DNA from 3 places in the Streptomyces sp. MB09-01 genome. Region 2 is predicted to be linked to each of the others. Evidence: riboswitches for the same ligand, from Rfam matches in the RefSeq annotation. Region 2 holds a riboswitch; each other region holds the start of a gene.
What was found. Region 2 has a riboswitch for thiamine pyrophosphate ahead of thiC (phosphomethylpyrimidine synthase ThiC). Riboswitches for the same ligand answer to the same signal wherever they lie in the genome.

Region 1 (5,025 bases), on a different contig from region 2:
CGCAGGCGTAGACGTCCACGCGGGTGTCGGCGACGCCGCTCTCGATCTGCTCGGGGGCCAGGTAGGAAACGGTGCCGAGGACGGAGTCGGTGGTGTTGGTGACCGAGTCCACGGACCGGACCAGCCCGAAGTCCGCGACCTTGACCCGGCCGTCGTCGCCGATCAGGACGTTCTCGGGCTTCATGTCGCGGTGCACGAAGCCGGCCCGGTGGGCGGCGCCGAGGGCGGCGAGCACGGGTTCGAGGATGTCGAGTGCGGCCCGCGGCTGGAGCGCGCCGCGCTCGCGGAGCACGTCGCGCAGGGTGCAGCCGGAGACGTACTCCATGGCGAGGTAGACGTACGGTCCGTCCGTGCCCTGGTCGAAGACGGCGACCACGTTGGGGTGCGCGAGCCGGGCCACGGACTTCGCCTCGCGGATGAACCGGTCCACGAAGGCGGCGTCGGCGGCGAGGGCCGGGTGCATCACCTTCAGGGCGAGCACACGGTCGAGGCGGGTGTCGACGGCCCGGTAGACCGTGGCCATGCCGCCGGCCGCGATGCGGGCGTCGATGCGGTAGCGGCCGTCGAGCACGCGCCCGACGAGGGGGTCATCCAGGGTCGTATCCACCCGAGGATTCTACGAGCCGCTCTGCTGCCGCCGGTCTGGCCGGGTCGCGTTGCAGCGCAGCTGTGACGTGACCCGGGTGCGGCGCCCCCGCCGGGGGCGCCGCACCGGTCTTCCGGTCCCGCCGCGTGCAAGGCGCGGGCGCGGAGCGCCGTGAGGGTCCGGGGCGGAGCCCCGGGAGCGGACCGCGGGTCAGAACGCCGGGCGTTCGGGGTCCAGGGCGGCGCGGCCCTCCGCGGGAGAGGAGGCTTCGGCGAAGCGGCGTTGCGGGATGCGCCCCGCGCGGAAGGCGAGCCGCCCCGCCGAGACGGCGTCCCGCATGGCGGACGCCATCAGGACGGGCTCCTGTGCCCGCGTCACCGCCGAGGCCAGCATCACCGCCGCGCACCCCAGTTCCATGGCGAGGGCGGCGTCCGACGCCGTGCCCGCGCCCGCGTCCAGGATGACCGGCACCGACGCCCGCTCCGTGATCAGCTCGAAGTTGTGCGGGTTGCGGATGCCCATCCCGGATCCGATGGGGGATCCCAGCGGCATGATCGCCGCGCAGCCCACGTCCTCCAGCTTCCGCGCGAGCACCGGGTCGTCGTTCGTGTAGGGGAGGACCGTGAAGCCCTCGTCCACCAGGATCTCGGCGGCGTCCAGCAGTTCGACGCCGTCGGGCAGGAGGGTCCGCTCGTCCGCGACCACCTCCAGCTTGATCCAGTCCGTGCCCAGAGCCTCCCGGGCCAGCCGGGCCGTGAGCACGGCCTCGCCCGCCGTGAAGCAGCCCGCCGTGTTGGGCAGGACCGCGATGCCCAGCTTGGTCAGTACGGAGAGGACGGAGCCCTGGACCGTGGGGTCGAGGCGCCGCATCGCGACGGTCGTGAGTTCGGTGCCGGACGCGACCAGCGAGCGTTCCAGCACGTCCAGGCTCGGGGCCCCGCCCGTGCCCATGATCAGGCGGGAGGAGAAGGTCCGGCCGCCCAGCGTGAAGAGGTCGTCCGCCATGGTGCTCAGCCTCCCTGGACCGCGGTGAGGATTTCGACCCGGTCGCCGTCGCCCACCGGCGTGGCCGGCCACTGCCCGCGCGGGACCACGGTCTCGTTGAGCGCGGCGGCGACGCCGGAGGGGGCCGTGGTCAGGGTGGTGACCACGGTGTCGAGCGTGGTGCCGGCCGCGACCTGGCGCGGCTCGCCGTTGACGGAGACGGACACGGAGACGGGGAGGGTCATGCGTACGACTCCTGTCGTGCGGCGGAGAACCGGCGGGGGGTGAAGGGGCGCGCGATCTCCGGCACTTCGCCGGTGGCCAGCAGCTCGGCGAGCACCTCGCCGGTGAGCGGGGTCAGCAGCACCCCGTTGCGGTAGTGCCCGGTGGCCAGGTGCAGGCCCGGCAGGTCGGTCGGGCCGAGCAGCGGGGCGTTGTCGGGCGAGCCGGGGCGCAGCCCCGCACGGGTTTCGGTGAGGGGGAGTTCGGTGATGCCGGGGACCAGTTCATGGGCGTCGCGCAGGAGTTCGTAGACCCCGCCCGCGGTGACCGTGGTGTCCCAGCCGAGTTCCTCGCTGGTGGCGCCGACGACGAGTTCGCCGTTCTCGCGCGGCACCAGGTAGACGTGGCTGCCGCGGACGACCGCCCGGACGGTCCGGGACAGGAACGGTGCGTAGGCCGGGGGCACGGACAGGCGCAGGACCTGGCCCTTGACCGGCCGCACGGGAGGCAGCACCTCCGGCGGTACGCCCGCGAGCCTGCCGCTGAGCGAGCCCGCCGCCAGGACCACCTGGGCGGCGCGCAGCTCCGTACCGTCGTCGAGCACGACCCCGGCGGCCCGGTCGGAGGTGACCAGCAGCCGTTCCACGGCGGCCCGGTGGATGATCACGCCGGCCCGCTCGCAGGCGGCCAGCAGGGCGGCCGCGAGCCGGCGCGGGTCGACCTGGTGGTCGCCGTCCACGCGTAGGCCGCCGCGTACGCCCGGGGCGAGCATGGGCTCCAGGCGGCGGCACTCGCGGCCGGTGAGCCACTCGGACTCCAGGCCGCAGCGGCGCTGCAGGGCGTGCAGTTCCCGCAGGTGGAGCCGGTCGTCGGAGTCGAGGGCGACGGCGAGGGTGCCGCAGGCGCGGAAGCCGATGTCCATGCCGCCGCTCGCGTCGGCGAGCTCGGCGGCGAACTCCGGATAGCGCGCGGCGGAGGCGAGGCCGAGGCCCAGCAGGGCTTCCTCGCCGAAGTGCAGTTCGGTGACGGGGGCGAGCATGCCGGCCGCGACCTGGGCGGCGCCGCCGCCGGGTGCCGGGTCGGCGAGCACGGTGCGCAGCCCGCGCGCCGCGGCCCGCCAGGCGGTGACCAGGCCGATGATCCCGCCCCCGATGACGAGGACGTCGGATCCCTTCCGAGATGAGTGCATGGGCGTCCAGCCCCTCCCTTCGCCGGCATGACCCGGATCAGGTTCGTACGGTCGGAGGCCGGCCAGCCTCCCTCTCAGCCCGGTGCGCCGGACTCCCGCGATAGGTACGGTGGCCAGACTATCCCGGCCCCGGACGGCCGGTAAGGCGGCGCCTGTTCCTGACGGAGCGTCAGGTCATTAGGGTGGCCGGGTGAGCGAGCAGACGGAACACAATGAGCGCGGCGTCGTGATCGTCGGCGCCGGAATGGCCGGGGTGCAGACCGCGGTCGCCCTGCGCGAGCAGGGATTCGCCGGCCCCCTGACCCTCCTGGGAGCCGAACCCCACCAGCCCTACGACCGCCCCCCGCTGTCCAAGGCGGTCCTGCTCGGCAAGGCCGAGGACTCCGCCTTCGACGTGGACTTCGAGGGGCTCGGCATCGAGCTGCGGCTCGGGACGGAGGTCACCGGGCTCCGGGCGGCCGACCACGAGCTGGACACCGAGGCCGGACCGGTCCCGTACGAGGTCCTCGTGCTGGCGACCGGCGCCGAGCCGCTGACCCTGCCCGGCACCGAGGGCGTCCCGGGCGTCCACCTGCTGCGCACGCTGGACGACGCGGCGCGGCTGCGCCCGGTCCTGGCGGGCGCGCCCGCGACGGTGGTCGTCGGGGCGGGCTGGATCGGAGCCGAGTTCGCCACCGCGGCCCGCGAGGCGGGCTGCGCGGTGACCGTGGTCGAGGCGGCGGACCGGGTGCTGGCGGGGGCGCTGCCCGCCGAGGTCGCCGAGCCGATGGCGCGCTGGTACGAGGAGGCGGGCGCCGGGCTGATCACCGGCGCGAAGGTCGCCGGGATCGAGGAGGGCCGGGTCCTGCTCGCGGACGGGCGCGCCCTGCCGGCCGGCGCGGTCGTCGTCGGCATCGGCGCGCGCCCCGCCACGGGATGGCTGGCCGGGACGGGTGTGGAACTGGGCCCGGACGGCTCGGTCACCGCCGACGCGTACCTGCGCACCTCCCTGCCCGGGGTGTACGCGGTCGGGGACTGCGCCTCCTTCCCCTCGGGGCGGTACGGGAAGCGGCTGCTCGTGCACCACTGGGACAACGCGCTCCAGGGACCGCGGACGGTGGCGGCGAACATCCTGGCCGGGGGCGGGGCCGGGGAGGCCCGGGTGTACGACCCGGTGCCGTACTTCTGGTCGGAGCAGTTCGGCAGGTTCGTGCAGTACGCCGGACACCACGGCGGGGCCGACACCCTGCTCTGGCGCGGCGACCCGGCCGGGCCGGCCTGGTCGGTGTGCTGGCTGCGGGGCGGCGTCCTGGTCGCGGTCCTGGCGGTGGGCAGGCCCCGCGACGTGGCACAGGGCCGGAAGCTCATCGAGGCGGCGGCGCCCGTGGACCCGGCCAGGATCGCGGACCCCGCCACCCCGCTGAAGTCGGCTTCGGCCTGAAGAATCCAGGCCCGCCGGCGTGTGAGGAGCAGGGTCCGGGGCGGAGTCCCGGCACGGCCGCGACCCGGACGGGGCTGCTCAGGTACCGGCGGCGGAGCCGAGATGGCAGGCTTGTGTCCGTGACCGAGATTGACGCAAAGATCGATGCCCTTGTCCCCTCGTGGCTGTACCTCCCCGACATCGCGGAGAAGCTCGACATCGAGGTGACCCGGGTCCGCCAGATGGTCAAGGAAGGGCAGCTCATCGCCGTACGCCGGGGCGAGAACCGCTCCCTGCAGGTGCCGGCCCCCTTCATCGACGGCGACAAGGTCGTCAAGGGCCTGGTCGGGCTGCTGACCGTGCTGCGCGACGACCGCTTCACCGACGAGGAGATCCTGGAGTGGCTCTTCACCGAGGATCCGACCCTGCCCGGCACTCCCGTGCAGGCGCTGAGCGAGAATCGCGGCACGGAGGTGAAGCGCCGCGCTCAGGCGCTCGCCCTCTGACCTGATCCGCAGTTCGCTCCACCGCGGTGTACGGGCCCCGCGCCCGTACACCGCCTCCACCACGGGGGGTTCACCCATGCAGCTGTCCGACGCCCGGCTCTACCTCTGCACGGACGCCCGCAAGCGGCAGGGTGACCTC
Region 2 (5,025 bases):
AACGCCCCTCGGGAACGCCCCTCGGGAACGCCCTTCGGGAAGACCCTTCAGCGCTTGCGCCGCCGGCCCCGGCCGCCGCGGACCGGCCCCGCGGCCGGCGCGACGTCCGGGGATCCCGGCCGGTCCGCGGAGACCACCAGCGAGGCCAGCGCCGTCGTGACGGGAACCGAGGCCACCAGTCCGATCGAGCCCACGAGGGTCCGTACGATTTCCACCGCGACCAGCTCGCTGTTCGCCACCGATCCCATGCTGCTGTTCGCGATCGAGAACAGCAGGAGCAGGGGCAGTGCGGCACCCGCGTAGGCCAGCACCAGCGTGTTGACCACCGACGCGATGTGGTCGCGGCCGATCCTGATCGCCGCCCGGTACAGGCCTCGCGGCCCCATCGAGGGGTCCGCCGCGTGCAGTTCCCAGACAGCCGAGGTCTGGGTGACCGTCACGTCGTCGAGCACGCCCAGCGATCCGATGATCACGCTTGCGAGCAGCAAGCCGCTCATGTCGATGTCCGGGTACAGGCCGTGGATCAGCCCGGTGTTGTCGTCCGTGTTGCCGCTGAGGGACGCCCAGTCGATGAACACCGAGCCCAGCAGGCCGATCAGCAGCAGCGAGACGAGGGTGCCGAGGACGGCGACCGAGGTACGGGCGGTCAGTCCGTGGCACATGTAGAGGGCGATCAGCATGATGGCGCTCGCCCCGACCACCGCGACCACCAGCGGGTTCGAACCCTGCAGGATGGCCGGGAGGATGAACAGCGTCAGCACGCCGAAGCTGACGATCAGCGCGATCAGGGCGAACAGCCCGCGCATCCGCCCGACGAGGACGACCGCGACCGCGAAGATGCCGGCCAGCACCGCCAGCGGCATCTTGCGGTTCACGTCGATCACCGAGTACTGGAGGTCGCGGGGGGCGTCGGGCGCGTACGCCACGACCACCTCCTGGCCGTCCGTCAACTGCCGTGGCGCTCCCGGCTGGACGATCTCGACGAAGGTGCGGCCCTTGTCCGGGCCGGTGCCGACCTCGACGGTGGCCTTCTTGCACTCGCCGGTCTGCGCGGCCTGGGCCTCACGGCCCTGGGGGGTCGAGGGGTCCGCGGTCGGCGGGACCTGTGCGGCGTTCACCGATTTGCAGTCGACGTGTTCGAGGGAGACGACCTTGCCCTGCTGGGTCTGGCGGTCGAAGCCCACCCCCGTGCGCTCGTGGGCGGGGGCGCCGCCCGGCCAGAGCACCACCATGCCGATGAAGACGGCGGTGGCGAAGGGGATCAGTACGGCCGCGATGACCTTGCGCAGGTGCTTCGAAACGGGGGCCGCCGGTCCGTGTCCGTGGCTGTGCCCGTGGCCGTGGGAATGACCGGCGGAGGTATCGGACGAGTGCCCGGCGGAGTGCCCCGGGCCGTCGTGCGCGTGGCCGGTGTGGCCGTGGGGCTCTGTGGGCTCGGTGGGGGGCTGCGGCGAGGACGTCACCAGCAGATCATCGCAAGAGATGAGGGGGCCCACTGTTCAGCACGCCATGGATGACGCTAGCGTGGGGGCTACTTTGCACAACGCGGGAGCTCGGAGCACCGGGCTGAGAGGACGCTGATCACCGTACGCGCATCACAGATGCGTACGGGAAGAGGCTGCGTCGACCGCCGAACCTGTTACCGGGTAATGCCGGCGTAGGGAGATCAGGTCTCATGACCATTCAGGACGCACGCACGCCTGCCGTCAGCCAGGACGCCGACGGCCAGACCGAGCGCCAGCCCGGCTGGCACAAGGGATACCTGGCGGGCTCCCGCCCGGACCTCCGGGTGCCGGTCCGCCAGGTCCACCTCACCAACGGCAAGGACGTGACGCTCTACGACACGTCCGGTCCGTACACCGACCCGCAGATCGAGACCGACGTCCGCCGGGGCCTCGCCCCGCTGCGCGAGAACTGGATCATCGGCCGCGGCGACACCGAGGAGTACGCGGGCCGTCCCGTGCGCCCCGAGGACGACGGCATCAAGCACACCTCGCCGCGCGGTGGCCTCAAGAACCTCGACGCGGTCTTCCCGGGCCGCCCGCGCCAGCCCCGCCGCGGCCGGGGCGGCGCCGCCGTCACGCAGCTCGCGTACGCCCGCCGGGGTGAGATCACCCCGGAGATGGAGTACGTCGCGATCCGCGAGAACGTCTCCCCCGAGGTCGTGCGCGAGGAGATCGCCGCAGGCCGGGCCGTGCTTCCGGCGAACGTGAACCACCCCGAGATCGAGCCGATGATCATCGGCAAGCGGTTCCTGGTGAAGGTCAACGCCAACATCGGCAACTCGGCCGTCACCTCCTCCATCGAGGAGGAGGTCGACAAGATGACCTGGGCGACCAAGTGGGGCGCCGACACGGTCATGGACCTCTCGACGGGCCGCAACATCCACACCACCCGCGAGTGGGTCCTGCGCAACTCCCCCGTCCCGATCGGCACCGTGCCGCTCTATCAGGCGCTGGAGAAGGTCGACGGCCGCGCCGAGGACCTGACCTGGGAGATCTACAAGGACACGGTGATCGAGCAGGCCGAGCAGGGCGTCGACTACATGACGGTCCACGCCGGCGTGCTGCTGCCCTACGTGCCGCTGACCGCCCGCCGCAAGACCGGCATCGTCTCGCGCGGTGGCTCGATCATGGCCGCGTGGTGCCTGGCGCACCACAAGGAGAACTTCCTCTACACGAACTTCGAGGAGCTCTGCGAGATCCTGGCGTCCTACGACGTCACGTACTCGCTCGGCGACGGCCTGCGCCCCGGCTCCATCGCGGACGCCAACGACGCCGCGCAGTTCGCGGAGCTGAAGACGCTGGGCGAGCTGAACACGATCGCCAAGCGCCACAACGTCCAGACCATGATCGAGGGCCCGGGCCACGTCCCGATGCACAAGATCAAGGAGAACATCGACCTCCAGCAGGAGATCTGCGAGGAGGCGCCGTTCTACACGCTCGGCCCGCTCACCACGGACGTCGCGCCCGCGTACGACCACATCACCTCGGGCATCGGCGCCGCGATGATCGCCTGGTGGGGCACCGCGATGCTCTGCTACGTCACGCCCAAGGAGCACCTGGGCCTGCCCAACCGCGACGACGTGAAGACCGGCGTCATCACGTACAAGATCGCGGCGCACGCCGCCGACCTGGCCAAGGGGCACCCCGGCGCCCAGGAGTGGGACGACGCCCTGTCGGACGCGCGGTTCGAGTTCCGCTGGGAGGACCAGTTCAACCTGGCCCTCGACCCGGACACGGCCCGCGAGTTCCACGACGAGACCCTTCCCGCCGAGCCGGCCAAGACCGCGCACTTCTGCTCCATGTGCGGTCCGAAGTTCTGCTCGATGAAGATCTCGCAGGACATCCGCCGCGAGCACGGCGGCGACCTGAAGGCCGACGAGATCCGGGCGGGCATGGCGGAGAAGTCCGCCGAGTTCGCGGCCTCGGGCAACCGCGTCTACCTGCCGCTGGCCGACTGACCACTCACGCTCCGTGTGAGCGGCGGAGGATCCCGTCCGGGCCTTCGCCGCTCATCGAGCGCTCTCCGCCGCCGTCGATGCGGACCGTCGACCGCGGTGGCCCGCCCCGGACGGTGGTTCCGTTTCGAGGTCCCAGGTCCCAGGTCCCCGTATCCGTCTTGACCGAGCCGGGTCCGGACCCGGAGCCGGCCTCGGTCTCACCCGCCCTCCGGCGTCAGGCGACGACGAGGTACGGGTCCACCTTGCGGCGGGCGAAGTCGAGGTTGGCGGTGACCCGGTCGTGCTGGTCGGCGGGAAGCCTGCCTTCCGCCAGCAGGCGTTCGCAGCATTCCAGCGACTCCTGGTACTCGCCGACCCAGTAGGCGGCAACGGCGAGTTCGTCGAGTGCGCGCCAGTCGTGCCAGTCGAACTCGACGAAGAGGATGTCGTCCGGGCGGGGGACGCGGACCGCCTGCCGGGCGAACAGGTACGCCAGCGGCCAGCGGCTTTCGTTGCGGCAGAGGCGGGCGAGACTGCCGAGCGCCTCCGCGCGTGAGGGGCGGCTCTCGTGTGCCCGGAGGAAGCGGTCCACGACCTCGGCCGGCGGCTTCTTGAGGCTCGCCGCGAGCCGTGCCGCGTAGAGCCGGGCGCAGAAGACCTCCTCGGCGAAGCCGCCCATGCCCGCACGCAGGTCGTAGGCGGCGAGGGACTTCTCCGGTTCTCCGGCGTCGCGCCAGCTCTGGGCCAGGTAAAAGGCGTAGCGGGCATTGTCGGGCTCCTTGATCAGCCCTTGCCGGAGAATCTCCGCGTCGCGCAGGTATTTCTCCCGCTCGCTTCCTTCGCCTTGGCGCGCCCCACCGCCCACGATGAGAATGTGGGCGCCTTCGAGTACTCCGTTGCTGTGCTCGACCTCGCAATCCAGGTACTCGTGGAGCACTCCGACGTATTTCCACGGCAGTCGGGTGGATACCAGAGCGGGCCGCCAGTGAATGACGGGCCGGTGGTGTACTGCGAGGCGGTACGAGTCGAGAGTCAGCTCGGGCATGCTGAAGCCGGGCTGGACCTCCATGACGTCGTCGGCGTCGATGAACAGCAGGTAGTCCGCGCTGGAACGGGCGAGGTCGATCGCCTCGCTGCGGCTGCCGTCGAACCCCTTCCAGGGCCGCTCGTGCAGAACGCCGGGCAGATCGCTGAAGAATTCCCTGATGATGTCCTGGGTGCCGTCCGTCGAGCCCGTGTCCACGATCACCCACGTATCGATCAATGGGCGAACGGATTCGAGACAGCGTCGGATCACCGGAGCCTCGTTCTTGACGATCATGTTCAGGCAGACCGTTGTCTTCAAGGGGTCCATCCGCTGTGTGGTGATGAAAATGACCTTGAGTCGACGGTAGGCATCCGTTTAATGCCGTGCAAGGAAGCTCGGACCGCCATTGGGGGGTGCTTCATTGGTCCGATAAGTTGACGTATCCGCGAGGCGTGCCGTCGCTCGTGACCGCGATCCCCACGATGACCGGGATGGACCGACAGGTTCCATCGCATCGTTCGATCCGGTTTCGAGAAGGAGCGGCGTACATGAGCCC
Region 3 (5,025 bases), on a different contig from region 2:
TCTGCCGGTAGACCTCCACCTCCAGGGTGGAGTAGGCGGGCCCGCCCAGGATCAGCACGACGCCGAAGGAGCTGAAGGTGAACAGGAAGACCATCAGGGAGGCCGCGGCCACCGACGGGGCCAGCGCGGGCAGCGTCACGCGCCGCCAGGCGGCGAACCGGCCGGCGCCCAGCACCCGGGCGGCCTCCTCCTGACGCGGATCGAGCTGCGCCCACAGCCCGCCGACGGTGCGGACGATGACCGCGTAGTTGAAGAAGACGTGCGCGAGAAGGATCGCCCAGACGGTGGTGTCGAGCCGGACCCCCATCGTTTCGTCCATCAGCCCGCCGCGTCCCAGCAGCGCGAGGAAGGCGGTGCCGACGACCACGGTCGGCAGCACGAAGGGAACGGTCACCACGGCCCGCAGCAGCTGCTTGCCGGGGAACTCGAAGCGCGCGAAGACGTACGCGCCGGGGAGCGCGATCAGCAGCGTGAGCACGGTGGAGGCGAGCGCCTGCCAGGTGGTGAACCACAGCACGCCGGCGATGTCGGGCCGGGTCAGCACCTCGCCGACCCGCCCGAACTGCCAGCCCTCGTCGGTCTTGAGACCGCGCCCGACGATCGAGGCGACGGGATAGGCGAAGAACAGCCCGAAGAAGGCCAGGGGCACGGCCATCAGGGCGAGCCGCACGGCGGTCGCCCGGCCGCCCCGGTGAGGGCCGGGGCCGGGCGCGGCGCCCCCCGACGCCGCGCCCGGCCCCTTGGTACCGCCTACTTCACGACGAGCGAGGTCCATGCCTTGACCCACTGCTCACGGTTCTTGGCGATGGTCTCGGGAGCCACGTTCTCCGGCTTCTCGACCACCACACCGTGCTTGGTGAACAGCTCCGGCAGGGCAGCGTCCTTCGTCACGGGGTTCACGAACATCTGGAGCGGCATGTCCTCCTGGAACTTCTTGCTGACCAGGAAGTCCACCAGGGCCTTGCCGCCCTCCTCGTTCTTCGCGCCCTTCAGCAGGCCCGCGAACTCGATCTGGCGGAAGCAGGTGCCGGTGGCGACGCCCGTCGGGGCCTCGGCCGGCTGCGGCTCGCCGTACAGCACCTCGACCGGCGGGCTGGAGGCGTAGGAGACGACCAGCGGGCGGTCGCCCTTGGCCTTCTTGCCGCCCGCGGAGCCGGAGAAGCGCTCGTTGTAGGCCTGCTCCCAGCCGTCGACGACCTCGACGCCGTTGGCCTTGAGCTTGCTCCAGTAGTCCTTCCAGCCGTCCTCGCCGTACTTGCCGACGGAGGCGAGCAGGAAGCCGAGGCCGGGCGAGGAGGTCGCGGCGTTCTCGGTGACCAGGAGGTTCTTGTACTCCGGCTTGACCAGGTCGTCCAGCGTCTGCGGCGGGGCGATCTTCTTGTCGGCGAAGTACGCCTTGTCGTAGTTGACGCAGATGTCGCCGGAGTCGATCGGGGTGACCCGGTGCTCCTTGTCGAGCACGTACTCGGGCTTGACCGCGTCCAGGCCCTTGGCCTCGTAGGGCGTGAAGATGCCGTTGTCGAGGGCGCGCGAGAGGAGGGTGTTGTCCACGCCGAAGAAGACGTCGCCGCGCGGGGAGCCCTTGGTGAGGATCTCCTGGTTCAGCGCCGCGCCGGCGTCCCCGGACTTCAGGACCTTGACGGTGTAGCCGCTCTGCTGCTCGAACTCCTTGAGGACCGTGTCGGTCACGTTGAAGGAGTCGTGCGATACGAGGGTCACGGTCTTGGACTTGGGGGCGTCGCTCGCGCCCGCGGTCTTGTCCTTGGCGTCGCCGCAGGCGCTGAGCGTGGTGACGCCCAGCGCGGCCGCGAGCGCGGCGCCCGCGATCTTCTTGGTGGTGCTCACTGGTGAATTCCTCCTGGGATGTCCAGGAGAAGACGCGGCCCGGCCCGGCGCTCTGTGGGAGCGGACGCCGGGCAGGGCGCAACAGCTTGAGTGGTGACCGAACTTCCTACCCCGAATGACCGGGGCGAGGTTCAGAGGGTCTGCGGATGACGGATACCGCACTCTCAGCGCTGTGGCGCTCCCCTGTCGGAATATGAAATTGGTTCGGCCACAGGGTACCCCGTGGCCGAATATGAACGTCCCTGGCCGGAATCTAGCGCTCCGAGGCGGCGAGCTGGCCGCACGCGCCGTCGATCTCCTGGCCGCGGGTGTCCCGTACGGTCACGGGCACGCCGTGGCGGGCGATGGCCTCGACGAAGGCCTTCTCGTCCTCGGGCCGCGAGGCGGTCCACTTCGAGCCCGGCGTGGGGTTCAGCGGGATCAGGTTGACGTGGACGCGCTTGCCCTTGAGCAGCTTGCCCAGCAGGTCACCGCGCCAGGCCTGGTCGTTGATGTCGCGGATCAGGGCGTACTCGATCGAGATCCGCCGACCGGACTTCTCCGCGTACTCCCAGGCCGCGCCGAGCACCTCGCGGACGTTCCAGCGGGTGTTCACGGGGACCAGGGTGTCGCGCAGCTCGTCGTCGGGCGCGTGCAGCGAGACGGCGAGACGGCACTTGAAGCCCTCGTCGGCGAACCGGAGCATGGCCGGGACCAGGCCGACGGTGGAGACGGTGATGCCGCGCTGCGACAGGCCCAGGCCGTCGGGCTCGGGGTCGGTGAGCCGGCGGATGGCGCCGACCACGCGGTTGTAGTTGGCCAGCGGCTCACCCATGCCCATGAAGACGATGTTCGACAGCCGCGCCGGGCCGCCCGGGACCTCGCCGTCGCGCAGCGCGCGCATGCCGTCGACGATCTGGTGCACGATCTCGGCGGTGGAGAGGTTGCGGTCGAGGCCCGCCTGGCCGGTGGCGCAGAACGGACAGTTCATGCCGCAGCCGGCCTGCGAGGAGATGCACATGGTGACCCGGTCGGGGTAGCGCATCAGCACGGACTCGACGAGCGTGCCGTCGTGCAGCTTCCACAGGGTCTTGCGCGTGGTGTCGTCGTCGCAGCTGATGTGGCGGACGACGTTCATCAGGTCGGGGAGCAGCTCCTGCTGGAGCTTCTCCCGCGACCCCGCCGGAATGTCGGTCCACTCGGCCGGGTCGTGCGCGTAGCGCGCGAAGTAGTGCTGGGAGAGCTGCTTGGCTCGGAACGGCTTCTCGCCGATCGCGGCGACCGCCTCGCGGCGCTCGGCCGGGGTCATGTCGGCGAGGTGCCGGGGCGGCTTCTTGGCCCCGCGAGGGGCGACGAAGGTGAGCTCTCCCGGAACGGGGCGGGCCATGGCAGGTACTCCTTGTAAGACGAAAGGCGCGCCGCAGAAGCAGCGCGCCTTTCAAGAGTAACCGCCCGGCGTCACACGCCGCCTTTTCGCAGGTCAGCCGGTGCCCACGAAGGCCGCCAGGAGCAGCCAGACCACCGGTGCCGTCGGCAGGAGGGAGTCGAGCCGGTCCATGATGCCGCCATGGCCCGGCAGCAGGGTGCCCATGTCCTTGATGCCCAGGTCCCGCTTGATCATCGACTCGCCGAGGTCGCCCAGGGTGGCGCTGACCGCGACCGCCAGGCCGAGCAGCAGCCCCTGCCACCAGGCGCCGCCGTCGATCAGGAACTCCATGCACAGCGCGCCGGCCGCCATCGCGAAGGCCACCGCGCCGAACAGTCCCTCCCGGGTCTTTCCGGGGCTGATGCGCGGCGCGAGCTTGTGCTTCCCGAAGCGCCAGCCGACCGCGTAGGCCCCGGTGTCGCTGACCACCGTCAGGAGCAGGAACGTGATCACGCGCTGGGGGCCGTCGTCGGCGGTGAGCAGCATCGCGACGAAGGTGGCCAGGAAGGGCACGTAGAACGCTGCGAAGGCGCCCGCGGTGACGTCCTTGAGGTAGTCCTCGGGCGGTTCGGTCATCCGCCACACCAGGACCGCCAGCACGGTCAGGGCCATGGCGACCCAGGCGCCCTCGGCCCCCCGGACGTACCCGGCGATGACCATGGCCGCGCCGCCGACCGCGAGCGGGACGAGCGGGGCCTTGATGCCCTTCTTCTCCTGCAGCCGGGAGGTGAGCTCCCACAGGCCCACGACGACCGCGACGACGATGACGCCGACGAAGACCGCCTTGACGATCAGCAGCGAGGCGAAGATCACCGCGCCGAGACCGACGCCGACCCCTATGGCGGCACGCAGGTCCCGGCCCGCGCGCTTCTTCGGCGGCGGGGGCGAGGCGTCCTGCGGCTGCGGGGCATGCGGAGGCGGGGGGCTGGGCATGGGCTCCTGCGGCGGCGTATCGGCGCGGAAGAGGGGGCCGCCGTCCAGGGCGGCCCCCCGATCGCGTGCTTCCCGGTCGTCGAAGTCACGGCCGGCGGCATCGGGCACGATGGGCATGGGCCGAGTGTGCGGGCCCACCTGCGCATCGTATGCGGGACCCGCCGGAACCGGCTCCGGCTGCCAGGAAGTGTCGTTCATCAGACTTCGAGGAGCTCGGCTTCCTTGTGCTTGAGGAGCTCGTCCACCTGCGCGACGTACTTCGCGGTGGTGTCGTCGAGCTCCTTCTCGGCGCGACGGACCTCGTCCTCGCCGGCTTCCTTGTCCTTGACGAGCTTGTCGAGGGCGTCCTTGGCCTTGCGGCGCACGGCGCGGATGGAGACCTTGGAGTCCTCGGCCTTGGTGCGGGCGACCTTGATGTACTCCTTGCGGCGGTCCTGCGTCAGCTCGGGGAAGGTCACCCGGATGATGCTGCCGTCGTTGCTCGGGTTGACACCGAGGTCGGAGTCGCGGATGGCCTGCTCGATGTTGCGCAGGGCGCTCTTGTCGAACGGGGTCACGATCGCCATGCGCGGCTCGGGCACCGAGAAGGACGCGAGCTGGTTGATGGGCGTGATGGCACCGTAGTAGTCCGCCACGATCTTGTTGAACATCGCCGGGTGCGCACGGCCGGTGCGAATCGCGGCGAAGTCTTCCTTGGCGACGACGACGGCCTTTTCCATCTTCTCCTCGGCCTCGAGGAGGATCTCTTCGGTCACCACGTGCTCCTGCATGTCTTGAATGGATGGTTCAGGCGGGCGGGGCCGGCGGGGCCGGTCCGGGCTCGGTCCGGCGGCGGACCGCTC

Region 1: it holds a riboswitch for thiamine pyrophosphate, as region 2 does, so the genes downstream of both, thiO (glycine oxidase ThiO) here and thiC (phosphomethylpyrimidine synthase ThiC) in region 2, are expected to answer to the same signal.
Region 3: it holds a riboswitch for thiamine pyrophosphate, as region 2 does, so the genes downstream of both, PV721_RS15725 (thiamine ABC transporter substrate-binding protein) here and thiC (phosphomethylpyrimidine synthase ThiC) in region 2, are expected to answer to the same signal.

Annotation. Positions count from the first base shown of each region.
Region 1 covers NZ_JARAYQ010000005.1:354-5,378, reverse strand. Annotated here, with positions in the region: gene pknB (Stk1 family PASTA domain-containing Ser/Thr kinase) at 1-607, opposite strand, end outside; gene PV721_RS01970 (thiazole synthase) at 797-1,591, opposite strand; gene thiS (sulfur carrier protein ThiS) at 1,597-1,815, opposite strand; gene thiO (glycine oxidase ThiO) at 1,812-2,981, opposite strand; TPP riboswitch at 2,979-3,090, opposite strand; gene PV721_RS01955 (NAD(P)/FAD-dependent oxidoreductase) at 3,172-4,401, shown strand; gene PV721_RS01950 (Rv2175c family DNA-binding protein) at 4,521-4,886, shown strand; partial or broken gene PV721_RS01945 (thiamine phosphate synthase) at 4,963-5,025, shown strand, end outside.
Region 2 covers NZ_JARAYQ010000008.1:52,655-57,679, forward strand. Annotated here, with positions in the region: gene PV721_RS03175 (YibE/F family protein) at 48-1,463, opposite strand; TPP riboswitch at 1,536-1,681, shown strand; gene thiC (phosphomethylpyrimidine synthase ThiC) at 1,676-3,463, shown strand; gene PV721_RS03185 (glycosyltransferase) at 3,678-4,796, opposite strand; gene PV721_RS03190 (hypothetical protein) at 5,018-5,025, shown strand, end outside.
Region 3 covers NZ_JARAYQ010000063.1:3,525-8,549, reverse strand. Annotated here, with positions in the region: gene PV721_RS15730 (iron ABC transporter permease) at 1-655, opposite strand, end outside; gene PV721_RS15725 (thiamine ABC transporter substrate-binding protein) at 751-1,845, opposite strand; TPP riboswitch at 1,931-2,040, opposite strand; gene rlmN (23S rRNA (adenine(2503)-C(2))-methyltransferase RlmN) at 2,099-3,211, opposite strand; gene PV721_RS15715 (phosphatidate cytidylyltransferase) at 3,305-4,381, opposite strand; gene frr (ribosome recycling factor) at 4,381-4,938, opposite strand; gene pyrH (UMP kinase) at 5,024-5,025, opposite strand, start outside.